Regions from separate parts of the Pseudomonas sp. 1L-C-7-B-C1 genome, predicted to be linked through region 2. Evidence: predicted binding sites of a transcription regulator. Region 2 holds the regulator's gene; each other region holds the start of a gene.

What was found. Region 2 encodes FliA, which starts transcription of late flagellar genes. Its sites were predicted from a motif close to CTAAAGTTTNNNNNNNNNNNGCCGNTAA; they were not measured.
Region 1: the regulator FliA is predicted to act here: its motif matches at 941-968, upstream of AC0Z8Z_RS00845 (flagellar protein MotY).
Region 3: the regulator FliA is predicted to act here: its motif matches at 1,677-1,704, upstream of AC0Z8Z_RS06105 (methyl-accepting chemotaxis protein).
Region 4: the regulator FliA is predicted to act here: its motif matches at 1,962-1,989, upstream of AC0Z8Z_RS03050 (methyl-accepting chemotaxis protein).

Annotation. Positions count from the first base shown of each region.
Region 1 covers NZ_JBXAWH010000001.1:185,103-188,558, reverse strand. Annotated here, with positions in the region: gene pyrC (dihydroorotase) at 1-874, opposite strand, end outside; gene AC0Z8Z_RS00845 (flagellar protein MotY) at 1,019-2,005, shown strand; gene AC0Z8Z_RS00840 (argininosuccinate synthase) at 2,136-3,353, shown strand.
Region 2 covers NZ_JBXAWH010000015.1:9,832-13,287, forward strand. Annotated here, with positions in the region: gene AC0Z8Z_RS21640 (chemotaxis response regulator CheY) at 1-197, opposite strand, end outside; gene fliA (RNA polymerase sigma factor FliA) at 438-1,181, opposite strand; gene fleN (flagellar synthesis regulator FleN) at 1,178-2,011, opposite strand; gene flhF (flagellar biosynthesis GTPase FlhF) at 2,130-3,456, opposite strand, start outside.
Region 3 covers NZ_JBXAWH010000003.1:119,474-122,929, forward strand. Annotated here, with positions in the region: gene AC0Z8Z_RS06095 (STAS domain-containing protein) at 1-15, opposite strand, end outside; gene AC0Z8Z_RS06100 (response regulator) at 39-407, opposite strand; gene AC0Z8Z_RS06105 (methyl-accepting chemotaxis protein) at 417-1,631, opposite strand; gene AC0Z8Z_RS06110 (cyclophilin-like fold protein) at 2,204-2,728, shown strand; gene AC0Z8Z_RS06115 (PA0061/PA0062 family lipoprotein) at 2,916-3,311, shown strand; gene AC0Z8Z_RS06120 (pyrroloquinoline quinone-dependent dehydrogenase) at 3,404-3,456, opposite strand, start outside.
Region 4 covers NZ_JBXAWH010000001.1:669,253-672,708, forward strand. Annotated here, with positions in the region: gene AC0Z8Z_RS03050 (methyl-accepting chemotaxis protein) at 1-1,793, opposite strand, end outside; tRNA gene AC0Z8Z_RS03055 (tRNA-Met) at 2,226-2,302, shown strand; gene AC0Z8Z_RS03060 (hypothetical protein) at 2,652-2,996, opposite strand; gene AC0Z8Z_RS03065 (hypothetical protein) at 3,186-3,456, shown strand, end outside.

The DNA of each region.
Region 1 (3,456 bases), on a different contig from region 2:
AACCTTCCAGTTTGTCCAGCGCGTTGCGTGATTCGAATGCCTCGGCGTAAAGCTCGATGGCGGCAAACGCGGTATAGCAGCCGGCGCAACCGCACGCCGCTTCTTTCGCGTGCTGCGCATGGGGCGCGGAGTCCGTGCCGAGGAAGAACTTGCTGTTGCCGCTGGTGGCGGCATCCAGCAGGGCGACCTGGTGGGTATTGCGCTTGAGAATCGGCAGGCAATAGAAGTGAGGGCGAATGCCGCCCACCAGCATATGGTTGCGGTTGTACAGCAAATGGTGGGCAGTGATGGTTGCGCCCACATTGGCCGACGCTTCACTGACGAACTGCACGGCATCCGCGGTAGTGATGTGTTCGAACACCACTTTCAGCGTCGGAAAACGCTCGACGACACGACGCATGTGCTCGTCGATAAAAATCTTTTCGCGGTCGAATACGTCGATGTCGCCGCGGGTCACTTCGCCGTGGATGAGCAGCGGCAGGCCTACCTCGGCCATCGCCTCGAGTACCGGGAATATCTTGTCGACGCTGGTCACGCCCGAATCGGAATTAGTAGTGGCGCCTGCCGGGTACAACTTGGCGGCGTAGACGAAACCACTGGCCTTCGCGGCGCGAATTTCTTCGGGCTGCGTCAGGTCGGTGAGGTAGAGCACCATCAGCGGCTCGAAACGGCTGCCTTGCGGGCGCGCGGCGAGGATGCGCTGACGATAGGCGTCTGCTTGCTCTGCGTTGCGTACCGGCGGCACGAGGTTCGGCATGATGATCGCGCGGCCAAAAGTGCGCGCTACGTCGGCGACGGTGTGGGGCAAAACAGCGCCATCTCGAAGATGGATGTGCCAGTCGTCGGGGCGCAGGAGGGTCAGGCGTTCGGACATTGGGGATTCCAGGCGGGTCAAACTCGCTGGGAATGCTACCGGAAAAGACTCCTCCAGGCACTCGCTATCAAGTTTTGCGGGAAGTTACCGATAGCCACGTGTAAGTCATAAATCTTGTTACACGTGAATTTAGTGGAGCCTCCCGTGCGCCAGCGATATCTAGCCCTGCTCAGCGCGTTTGCCAGCCTGCCGGCCATGGCGCTCACTTTCCAGACGCGTCTGGAGAATATTGAGTGGAAGGTGGAAGGCGATCAGTTCGAATGCAGACTGACTCAACCTATCGCCGATTTCGGTGCGGGCGAGTTCGTGCGGCGCGCGGGCGAACAGCCGACGTTTCGCTTGAAAGCAAATGGCTACAGTCTGGCATCCGGGTCGGCCATGTTGATTGCCGCCGCGGCGCCGTGGCAGCCGGGGCGCAGCGATCTCAATCTTGGCGCGGTAAAAGTCAGCAGCGGCGAGATTCCTTTCAATACCAATCAGGCCCAGGCCACGCGATTGATCGCGGGCCTGATGGAAGGGCGCAGTCCGGTGATTCGTCACTCACTGCGCGATGGCGGGGGCGCCATGGAAGTCCGCCTGCTGCCGGTCAAATTCAGCAAGGCCTACGGCGATTTTCAAGTGTGTACGGCGAAGCTGTTGCCGATGAATTTCGAACAGGTGCGGCAATCCGAGATCGGCTTCCCCGGCGGCGGCATCGAGTTGGATGCGTCCGCCAAGCGCAAGCTGGACACCGTGCTGGCTTATATGAAGGCCGATCCGACGGTCAATCACGTCGAACTGGACGGTCACTCCGATAACAGCGGCAACCGGTTGACCAACCGTGATCTGTCGCGGCGCCGTGCGCTGTCGGTCATGGACTACCTTAAAGCCCAGGGCATCCCGGAAGAACAGATCACCCTGCGCTTCCACGGCGAGCAGTACCCGCTGGCGCCTAACACCAACAACGCCAACCGCGCGCGCAACCGCCGAGTGAACATCCACCTGGAGCGTGTGGCGCAGCAGACTCCAGCCGTGCCGCCGGCTGCTGCACCTGCTCCGATACCAGCCCCGGTGCCTGCGCCTGCCGCAGCCCCAACCCCTGGCGCTGCGCCTGTTACAGCGGCAAGTGCGGCCCCCACCAAGGCCTCTTGACCAAGGGCGGTAAAGTCGTCTGACTGACAGAATCTGTCGCTTTGCCGTCAGAAGCTGTCGCGACACTGTAAATTCCCGCGCGTGATCGGTAGACTCGTCGGTTTTCCGTACAACGCGTTGGAGTGATGGCATGGCGGACGTAAACAAGGTAGTTCTCGCGTATTCCGGTGGCCTGGATACTTCGGTAATCCTCAAGTGGCTGCAAGATACGTACAACTGCGAGGTGGTGACCTTCACCGCTGACCTGGGTCAGGGCGAAGAAGTCGAGCCAGCACGCGCCAAGGCGCAAGCCATGGGCGTCAAGGAAATCTACATCGACGACCTGCGCGAAGAATTCGTGCGTGATTTCGTGTTCCCGATGTTCCGCGCCAACACCGTCTACGAAGGCGAGTACCTGCTGGGTACTTCCATCGCGCGTCCCCTGATCGCCAAACGACTGATCGAAATCGCCAACGAAACTGGCGCTGACGCCATTTCTCACGGCGCCACCGGCAAAGGCAACGACCAGGTTCGCTTCGAACTGGGTGCTTATGCGCTCAAGCCTGGTGTGAAAGTCATTGCGCCATGGCGTGAGTGGGACCTGCTGTCCCGCGAGAAGCTGATGGACTACGCCGAGAAGCACGCCATCCCGATCGAGCGTCACGGCAAGAAAAAATCCCCGTACTCCATGGACGCCAACCTGCTGCACATCTCCTATGAAGGCGGCGTGCTGGAAGACACCTGGACCGAGCACGAAGAAGACATGTGGCGGTGGACAGTGTCGCCGGAAAACGCGCCGGACAAGCCGCAGTACCTGGAGCTGACCTACCGCAACGGCGACATCGTGGCGCTGGACGGCGTTGAGATGACTCCGGCCACCGTACTCGCCACCTTGAACCGCATTGGCGGCGAGCACGGCATCGGTCGTCTGGACATCGTCGAAAACCGCTACGTCGGTATGAAATCCCGCGGCTGCTACGAGACCCCGGGCGGCACTATCATGCTGCGTGGTCACCGTGCGATCGAATCGATCACCCTGGACCGCGAAGTCGCTCACCTGAAAGACGAGCTGATGCCCAAGTACGCCAGCCTGATCTACACCGGTTACTGGTGGAGCCCTGAGCGTCTGATGCTGCAGCAAATGATCGATGCGTCGCAGGCCCACGTGAATGGCGTCGTGCGCTTGAAGCTTTATAAGGGCAATGTAATCGTGACCGGTCGCAAGTCCGACGAGTCGCTGTTCGATGCCAACATCGCGACGTTCGAAGAAGACGGCGGCGCGTACAACCAGGCAGACGCTGCGGGCTTCATCAAGCTCAACGCGCTGCGCATGCGTATTGCGGCGAACAAGGGCCGCAAGTTGTTCTGATCGCTGTCGTGACTGGAGTGCAGCCCTTGTTTCGGGGCTGCACTCATTAAGCGTCCACCCGTGTGCTGTTGGTGGTTCACCTGCAAACCTTCCTGATCCCACT
Region 2 (3,456 bases):
TGACGCAACAGGTCGATGCCGGACATGCCCGGCATGTTCCAGTCAGTGACGAGGAAGTCAAAGGCGCCGCTTTGCAGCATCGGCAATGCGGTGAGTCCGTCATCAGCTTCGGCCGTGTTGGTGAACCCAAGGTCACGCAACAGGTTTTTTATGATCCGCCGCATCGTTGAGAAGTCATCAACGATGAGGATTTTCATGTTCTTGTCCAATTCGACCTCCAAGCAGTCTTTAACGCGTTCAGCACCTGAACGCGCATTCAATCAATACCGGCTGCGCCGAACATGAAAAGGGGTGGAATCGACCGGGACGAGCGCAGCGAAACCGGATCATCCACGACCCGGTTCGACCGACTCCTGCCATGTCTCTTTTGCTTCCCGCTCACGTCCTGCACAGCCGGTCTTACAAGCAACACGCAGGCCTCGCGGCCCGCGCCTGATTCAGGAACGTGCGCGCCACTCGCCAAGGCGACCGCGCAACCGCGCCGCGCATTGACTGTGCAGCTGGCTGACCCGCGACTCGCTGACACCCAGAACCTCACCGATTTCCTTGAGGTTCAGCTCTTCGTCGTAATACAGCGACAACACCAGGCGTTCACGTTCCGGCAAGTTGGCAATGGCCTCGGCCAGCGCAGCCTGGAAGCGCTCGTCTTCCAGATCCCGCGACGGTTCCAGGGACTGGCTTGCGCCGTCCTCGTGCAGCCCTTCGTGTTCGCCGTCCTGCAACAGGTCGTCGAAACTGAACAGTCGGCTGCCCAGGGTATCGTTCAGAATCCCGTAATAATCGTCGAGACTCATTTCAAGTTCGGCAGCAACCTCGTGATCTTTAGCGTCACGGCCGGTTTTTGCTTCGATTGAACGAATCGCGTCACTGACCATGCGCGTATTGCGGTGGACCGAGCGCGGTGCCCAGTCCCCCTTGCGCACTTCGTCGAGCATCGCGCCACGGATACGAATACCCGCGTACGTCTCGAAACTGGCCCCTTTGGTGGAGTCGTATTTGGTCGAGACCTCGAGCAAGCCAATCATGCCCGCCTGGATCAAATCCTCGACCTGCACGCTGGCCGGCAGACGCGCCAGCAAGTGGTAGGCGATTCGTTTGACCAGCGGGGCATAACGCTCGATCAGCTCATACTGGGAGTCTTTGGACGATTTGCTGTACATGCGATAGCCACTTGCTGTCATGAGACGGGCCCTGCGCTGGTTTGATGCACGAGGCGTTCTACGAAAAATTCCAGGTGACCGCGCGGGTTCGCCGGCAGCGGCCAGGTGTCGACTTTCTGTGCGATGGCCTTGAACGCCAGCGCGCATTTAGAACGCGGAAACGCTTCGTACACGGCGCGCTGCTTCTGCACGGCCTTGCGTACGCATTCGTCGTACGGCACGGCGCCTACATACTGCAGGGCCACGTCGAGAAAGCGGTCGGTGACCTTGGTCAGCTTGGCGAAGAGGTTGCGCCCTTCCTGCGGGCTCTGGGCCATGTTGGCCAGGACGCGGAAGCGGTTCATGCCGTAATCGCGGTTGAGCAGTTTGATCAGGGCGTAGGCGTCCGTGATCGACGTGGGCTCGTCGCACACCACCAGCAGCACTTCCTGGGCGGCGCGCACGAAGCTCACCACCGACTCGCCGATGCCGGCGGCGGTATCGATGACCAGCACGTCGAGGTTGTCGCCGATGTCACTGAACGCCTGAATCAGCCCGGCGTGTTGCGCCGGGGTCAGGTGGACCATGCTCTGGGTGCCCGACGCCGCCGGCACGATGCGGACGCCGCCCGGGCCTTGCAGCAGGACATCGCGGAGCTCGCACCGCCCTTCGATGACGTCAGCCAGGGTGCGTTTGGGGGTCAGCCCCAACAATACGTCGACGTTGGCCAGACCCAGATCGGCGTCCAGCAGCATGACGCGACGTCCCAGCTCGGCCAGCGCCAGTGAAAGATTCACTGAAACGTTGGTCTTGCCTACGCCACCTTTGCCACCGGTCACCGCGATAACCTGTACGGGATGCATGCTGCCCATGTTAATTGTTTACCTTGTCTTGCTTAGACCTAAGCCACATGTCGGGCTGCACGTTCAGTGTCTGAACAATGCCTGGCAGACCATCGATGCAGGAAAATTCCACTGTCATTTTCTTCACCTAGCCCGCGCGCTTGCCGGTGCTGTGATAAAGATCCGCAAACATATCCGCCATCGCTTCCTCGCTTGGCTCCTCCTGCATCTGCACACTGACAGCCCGGCTCACCAACTGGTGCCGACGCGGCAAATGCAGATCATCCGGTATCCGTGGGCCATCGGTCAGATAGGCCACAGGCAGTTCGTGTGTCACGGCCAGGCTGAGCACTTCGCCCAGGTTGGCCGTTTCGTCGAGCTTGGTCAGGATGCACCCGGCCAGGCCGCAACGTTTATAACTGTGGTAAGCCGCTGACAGCACCTGCTTCTGACTGGTTGTCGCCAGCACCAGGTAGTTGCGCGCCTTGATGCCACGGCCGGCGAGGGTTTCCAGTTGCAGACGCAGGGCCGGATCGCTGGCTTGCAGGCCGGCGGTGTCGATCAACACCACGCGCTTGCGCAACAGCGGCTCCAGCGCCTGAGCCAGGGACTGGCCCGGGTCGACGTGGGTAACCGGTACATTGAGGATCCGGCCCAGGGTTTTCAGCTGTTCCTGAGCGCCAATGCGGAAACTGTCCATGCTCACCAGCGCGATATTTTGCGCGCCGTATTTCAACACATATCGGGCTGCCAGTTTAGCCAGCGTGGTGGTTTTGCCCATGCCGGCAGGGCCGACCATGGCAATCACACCGCCCTCTTCCAGTGGCTCCACATCGGGCGTGGCAATCATGCGGGCCAGATGGGCCAGCAGCATGCGCCAAGTGTGGGCCTGATCGTTCGAGTCCGGCACCATCGCCAGCAGATCGCGGGACAGCGGGCCGGAGAGGCCGACGCGTTGCAGACGGCGCCACAGGTTGGCCTGCTGCGGACGGCTGCCTTGCAGCTGGTTCCAGGCCAGCGAGCCCAGCTGGACTTCCAGCAGTTCGCGCAGGCCGTTCAATTCGGAGCGCATCGCTTCGTAGGCGCGGTCGCCCACGGCCGGCTCGGCGTTGCGCTCGGCACGTTCGGCAGCCACAGCAGCGTGGATCGACGGGCGAAACGGTTCTTCCAGCGTCGGTTCAATCTGCTTGCTGTCATCCATCGCAAGGCCGGCGAACAACTGACGGTTGGCGACAGTGTCCAGCTCGCTGCGGTGGGTCAGCTCAGCCTGAGCGGTGACGATGCGCGACTGGGTCTTGCGCAATTCTTCTTCGAGTTCGATGTTCGGCACACGCGGCGCCAACGCAGACAACTTGTAATCCAGAGCGGCGGTCAGTTCCACGCCGCCGGCGATCCGCCGGTTCCCGATGATGGCAGCTTCAGCGCCCAGCTCATCGCGAACCAGTTTCATGGCTTGTCGCATATCGGCGGCGAAA
Region 3 (3,456 bases), on a different contig from region 2:
GAGGGTGATCGGCATCGCAGCCTCCTCCGCGCAAGGATTCAGGGCAGGATCAGTTTCGACACGGCTGCCAGCATCTGTGCGGGCTGAAACGGCTTGACCACCCACGCTTTTGCGCCCGCCGCCTGCCCCTCGGCCTTTTTTGATTCCTGGGATTCGGTGGTCAGCATGATGATCGGCGTGAACCTGTAGCTGGCCAGTTTCTTGACCTCCTTGACGAAGGTGATGCCGTCCATGTTGGGCATGTTCACGTCGCTGATGATCAGGTGCACTTTCTGCCCGGTGAGCTTGCCCAGCGCATCCTTGCCGTCGCACGCCTCGATCACGTCGTAACCGGCGCTTTTCAAGGCAATGCCTACCACTTGCCGCACGCTGCTGGAGTCGTCGACCACTAATACATTCTTCGCCATGATGAGCTCCTAAAAGAAGGTGATGTCTTGAGAGTTCTGCTGCACGGGCGTCTCGCCACGGTGGGTGCGCCGCTGCTCGTCAGTGGCGTAGGTGGCGTCCATGCGCGCCAGCCATTGGCGGGCATCAAGGGACGTCGCCTGGTCCGGGGTCTCGTTCGCCTGGAGCAGGTGGCCATGCAAATCTTCCATGTTGTCCCGCACGTGGCTGAGGATCTGGCTCACACGGTCCTGGAATTGCAGGTCGACCAGCACCTGCGTCATCTCATCGCCAATGCCACGGCTTTCCTGCTTGAGCAGGTCCGCCGATTCGGCCAGGCGCCCGGTGATGTTATGGAAGCGCTCGAGCACGACTTGAATGCTGTTTTCTGACGCCGCCACCGATTGGCTGTCCTGATCGGCGCTGCTCGATGCGGCGTGCACCAACTGGGTGATGCCGTTATTGATGATGTCGACCTTGGCCGACATCTGCTGGCCGGTTTCACTGGATTTGCTCGACAGGCTGCGCACTGCGTCGGCCACCACGGCAAAGCCGCGACCGGCTTCACCGGCACGCGCCGCTTCAATGGCTGCGTTGAGGGCCAGGAGGTTTGTCTGCGCGGCGATCGCCGCTACGTCCGCGGCCATGGTGCGCAGTTCGCCGGTGTAGGCCGTGAGGCCGCGCACCTGGGCCAGGGTCTGGTCACGGCTGGTCTGAGCGGCCTTGAGCGAATTGATCACTTGGCTTAAATCGCTTTCGCTGAGGGACAGCACTTCAAGCGCCCCGTCTGCGGTTTGCCCGTCGAGTTCGCCAGCAGCGCGCTGGGACGCCTGAACCGTTTCCTGCAATCGCGCGGCGATGCCGATGAACCGGTTGGTCAGATTCACAATCGCTTCTTCGGTCTGATACCGAGAGCTTTCCACTTGCCGGGCCCAGATCGGCATGGCGCCCAGCAACACCTCATTGAGTTGTACGGCCGAGGTCATGCCGTTGCTCGCCGCGTCCGCCTCTGACTGCTCCGCCTGCGCCCGAGCCGTGGCTCGCAGCACCACGTTACGCTGGGAAGCAGCACTCCAGGCACCTGCGCCGAGGCCGATCAGAACCAGCGCTGCGCACGCGATGAGGTTGGGGAGAGAGGTTGACTGGGCGAGTATCCATGCAACGGCAGGCACGACCGGAATCAAAGCGAACCAGAGAACACGCGGATGAAGAGAAGGGGCAATGCGAATGGATTGACGCTGGGTCATGGGTTCGATCCTTGAACAAACTTGCTTATGTAACTGACATCACGGTTATCTGCCCAGTGCGTCACAACTTGAGTCATCCCCCTCTGCCTTCCGTCCGGTTTATGACCGTCGCGTGACGCTGAAGATGCCTGCGCTCCTTGTAACCGCCGGCCACGATGACCCGATTGAGAGTAATTCCAACGTGCAAAATCGTAGACTTTTTTGTTGCGGCACGATGCGCGGAGTGTCCGAACTCCCTGCTATCGCATTGGCAGGATGATGGGATGAGGGCCCGGCAAAGATCGACCATCGTCAACATCCTGATTAAGACTTATATAAAAGTCTGGAGATTGAAACGCGCTTCCCCGGGCAACTGGCGAGCCCTGCCCTGCAACTTTCCGGCATTGGTGAAGTTTGTTCATAAAAGCATTCTGGAGAGCCGTATGGTTCAGGCCAATACCCCGACGTAGAGTGTTGTGACGGCAGGTATCCGATGGGGATTGGACGCGAAAGCAATGAGATCGCTGACCACTTACTCCATCACGGCTGATTAACTTTCTCCGAATCACCCTACTGCATAAGGTGCCCACAGGATGCGCGACAAACGATTCGCCCTATTCACCCAAGCTCATGTCGGGGGCGCGAGGGAACTGACGCGGGCCTTCGGAATGCTGTTGGGCCTGACAGCGTTGAGCGACAGCAATGCCTCGCCTGCGACCCCCGTGGGCCCTGCTCCCGCGGCCACGTCAGCCACCACGCAGCTTCCAGCATCCCGTATCTGGATGACGGTTCGCGACACGCGCTTCGCGATCACCCTGGCGGATACACAAGCGGCACGGGCATTTGCCGCCCTGCTCCCATTCTCCATCGACATGCCTGATCTGAACAACAACGAGAAACACGCCGAACTGCCGACATCGCTGCCGACAAGTACGATTCGCCCCGGCACGATCCACAGCGGCGATCTGATGCTGTACGGGTCACGCACGCTGGTCGCGTTCTACGCTACTTTCTCATCGCCCTATTCCTACACTCGTTTGGGCCGCATCGACAATGCCGCCGAACTGGCCCGCGTCTTTGGCAGCGATGCAGTACGCATCACTTTTTCAAAACAATAACGTCAGACGATTTTTCTCAAACGGCTGCGCTTTTTGACGGCCCACCGGTGGATATCGTTTTTATAACGAAAGCACTCACGTTGCGATTCTTGAGTGACGGCGCCTGCCGTCATGTCGAGCGCCGCGGGCGAAGCGTTGTGCGCGTTAAATATTTAAAGACATTAACCAATTAATGAACGGCCATCCCATGAAATTACCTACTTTTGCGACAACCTTAGTGTCTGTCGCGGTCATAGCCGGCTGTACCACTGGAACACCGCGCGCTGAACCTGGAAAGTCCATCGTCCACATTGAGGCCCACGCAGGAGACGACATGATCGCAAGACGTCTCAACGGAAATCAGGTCAACAGTTTGAATCACATCATTGTTTCGCCAGGCAGGCATTCGATGGAACTGGGGATTGTGATGATCGGGTATCAGAACAGTCATCGTCGCTGCACGGCAACGCTGGACTACGACGGATTTGCGGCCGATGAGCGCTACACGTTGGTACAGAGCCGAGCGGATGCAGAGGTCACGGTGTCGCTGCTGGACAGTCGAGGCGTTGCGGTGGCTCAAGCCGGCAAGGTGCCTTGCCTTTAATCAGCCAATCCAGCCAATCGGTCCGGCAGGCACTAGGAACTGAACCCGTCGAGCGTGGCACCCAGCAAATGTGTGGGTGCCACGCTGCCGTTTCAGGGTTTGGGCGCCGGCAATGCGAACGCCACAATCGTGTTGCTCAGCCGCG
Region 4 (3,456 bases), on a different contig from region 2:
TCACTCACCGCCTGACCACACGCCGCTTCCATCAGGCTGACGGCCTGGCTGACGGTCGAGCGCAAACTGTCCACGGTCCCGGCAATTTGTGCAGTTGAGGCCTGGGTCCGCTGGGACAAACTGCGTACTTCGTCAGCGACCACGGCGAAGCCACGGCCCTGCTCGCCCGCACGCGCCGCCTCGATGGCGGCATTGAGCGCCAGCAGATTGGTCTGTTCGGCGATGCCGCGAATGGTGTCCACCACGGACTGGATCTGTTGCCCCTGCTCACTGACCTTGCCCAGCGCGTTGGCGGTGTCGGTCAGCTTCTGGTTCAACTGCTGAATGCTCGCCGTGGTGCGTTGGCTGTCGCGACTGCTGTCCTCGGCGATGCGTCGGGTGGCCTGGGCACTGCCGGACGCTGCTTCACAGCTGCGGGCGACGCCCATGGACGTCGCGGCCAGCTCGGTGGCCGCCGCCGCAATCTGGCTGATCTGCTGCTGTTGATCTTCGACTTCGTTGAGCGTGCTGCCGGATTGCGCGTTGAGGGTCAGCACCGCAGAGCCCAGCTGCTGGGTTTCGTGATTGACGCCCAACAGACTGGTGCGCAGTTGCACCACCGCAACGTTGAGTGCGGTGCTGATGGCTGCCAGTTCGTCACGCCCTTCAACGGCGACCTCAACGCACAAATTGCCGTCGCGCAGGGACTCGGCCAAGGTCGTAATGCCCTTGGCGCTGCGCTGAATCGACGCCTGGAGGCACATGAAGAGATACAGCGCCGCGAGCGCGAGAATGCTGAAAATCGCGGCCACCGGCACGAACTGCTGAGTGGCTTGTTCATGGTAATAATCGAGCCGGCTGGTGAGTGACGACAGTGACTGCTTGCGCAGGGCCGCCAGTCCGTCGCTGACGTTATCGACGCTGCGTTCGAAAGCGGCCGGGTCGAGCTTGATGCTGCCGCCGAATACACCGTCGTCGAGCACTTTCAACTCGGTATCGAGGCGCTGAAGACTGTCTTCATACTGACGCGTCCAGACCTCCATGCCCGGGTAAGCCTTAGCTTTTAGCGAGCCTACTGCTTTGACCAACTGATCGCGGGCGTCGCCGATGCGACTGCGCAGGTCGCGCATCTGAAGACGGCTCTGCAATGAGAACTGCCCGGACGCGATCGACGACTGGCCGATACTTGCCATGCGCCCTACCCGTTCGACAAGGTCCGGCGCCTGCTGCGTGGCGATTTGCATCAGCAAGTAGGTTTCAAGCCAGGGATCGAGGATCAAACCACTGTCCATGGCGATCTGTTCACGAAGACTCTGCAGCGCCGTGAGCGCGGACGTGAAGCGATCATAACCATCCGGCCACCAGCCGACTGTACGCAGGGAATCTGAATCCATTCCTTTGACTGAGGCTTGCAGCGCTTGATACCGAGTCATGATATCGCCACTGGCGTTCTGCGCCTTTAGCTCATCGCCAAGGGACGCCAGAGTTCGGGTTAACTCAGGGTTGGCAGCATCCAGCGCGTTCATGGCGGCCTTCGCGGCCGGTGTCGGATCCCGAAGAATGTCGACGGCCTTCCAGCGCGCGGCGCGGTTGCGCTGGGCCGTCAGCTGCACATCCAGCGCATCGAGCGCCAAAAGCTGCCGCACGCCGGCCTGCTCTTGAGAAATCACCGCCAGCTTGCTGCGGTAATCCTGCCCGATCATCCACAGGCTGCCCGCGAGCGGCAAGATGAACAGAAAGAAGAGCACCTGAAACTTGCGCGCGAACCCGAGACGTCCGAGCAGGCGGATGCCTGGCGACAAAAGACTCTGCATAGCCGACTACTCCTCACCGACAGACCGCTGCTTGACCCATGATGATCACAGCGCTGCCTTACATTCTTACCGGCAAAATGCCATGTCTATGTTTAGAAAACGATAACCGCCCATCTTCGATGCAAAGAGCGGGGTTGGGCTTATCGAGATCTGCTGCCGCTTTCATCTATAGCGGCAGCGATGCGGCAGGCATAAGCAAGAACCGGACCGATAGCACGAAGCCATCAAACCGGGCACCTGATCGAGGACAGTGCAGGGTGCATGCGCGAAAGTGGGGCAAAAGCACTCAGCGTGGGGAGTAAAACTGTCACCGCCGTGCAGGGATGAACAAAGGCTGAAGAGCCGGGAGGCTAACCGATTGATCACGTGGATAAATTTTTTAGAAGAGACGCTTGACACATATCCGATCTGAGCGAATAATGCGCGCCACTTGGCTACATAGCTCAGTTGGTTAGAGCATAGCATTCATAATGCTGGGGTCCGGGGTTCAAGTCCCTGTGTAGCCACCAAGTACCTCAACAAAGCCCGCCTTGTGCGGGCTTTGTTGTTTCTGGTGTTCCGTGGCTAATGTGGGATCCCAAATCGCCGATACCCCTGTACTGCATCTCGCAGTGCACGGAGGCAATATGAAGAAGATAGCTATCGCTGGACTGGTCGCTCTGCTTTCAATCGTTTCTCTCTCCGCATCGGCGTGTCCGAAAGGCACGCACCCATCTGGCGGAACGGGGTCACACCACAAAGGCGGGACCTGCGTTTAAGACTAGCCCGGCAAGCGCCGGGCTGTTTCAGGTCCGGGTGTCGGCCTTCCAGGCTATATGCAATACCGCCTCGCCCCCGGTTCATTCGCAGAAACCCACCTCAAGCAGCCCGAAACGCCCAGACTACTTCCACCAATCGGGCAGCGATCAGCAAGTACACCAGCGACACCAGAATCTGAATCGCCACGTGATAGCGCAACTTGCCGAGGCGGCGAATGCCGTCGCTGACGTTCAGGAACATCAGCACGGCGGACACGCCAATCAGCCCCCATCCGGTAGCGCCAGATACCAGCACGCCGATGAACTGGTGGTAATCAGCCCTCAACGCACTGGTGCCCGCCGCGAACAACAGCGCGCACACCAGCAGGTTTTTGATGTTGTCGAAGATTTGCGTGCTGAGGTCGTTTTCCAGCAAATCGATGTAGCGCGCCCAGATTTTTCGCATGGCCTGACGCCTGTGGGTCGATGAACTCATAGCGTAGCGCGCATGGGGCGGGATGCCTGGATGTTGCCCTGCGGTCCGGGCGCGAGCAGCAATCCGTGACAACAGCGCCCTCGTCCAATAGATTACGCCCCTCGAAACGCCCCGAGCTTTTCGCGCCTCAACCCCAGTTAACGAAGCAGTGGATGTTCAATGTCTGATTCCCATACCGATCCGGTGGCAAACGCCGTGTCGTCGAAGCAAGCCTACGAAGAAGCCATCAACCTTTCACAACATGTGCCCCAGGCCAAAACCATCAGCGAGATGGTGCTCGACGCCTTCCAGAGCGCCAAGGAAAGCGACCAGATTCGCGATCTGCGCCTGGCCATACGCACCGCCCATGACCGATTCGATGATGACCAGGCCTACGAACTGATGGGTCAGCTTAAACAGCTCAAGGACGCCGAAGCCGCCGACATGGCCG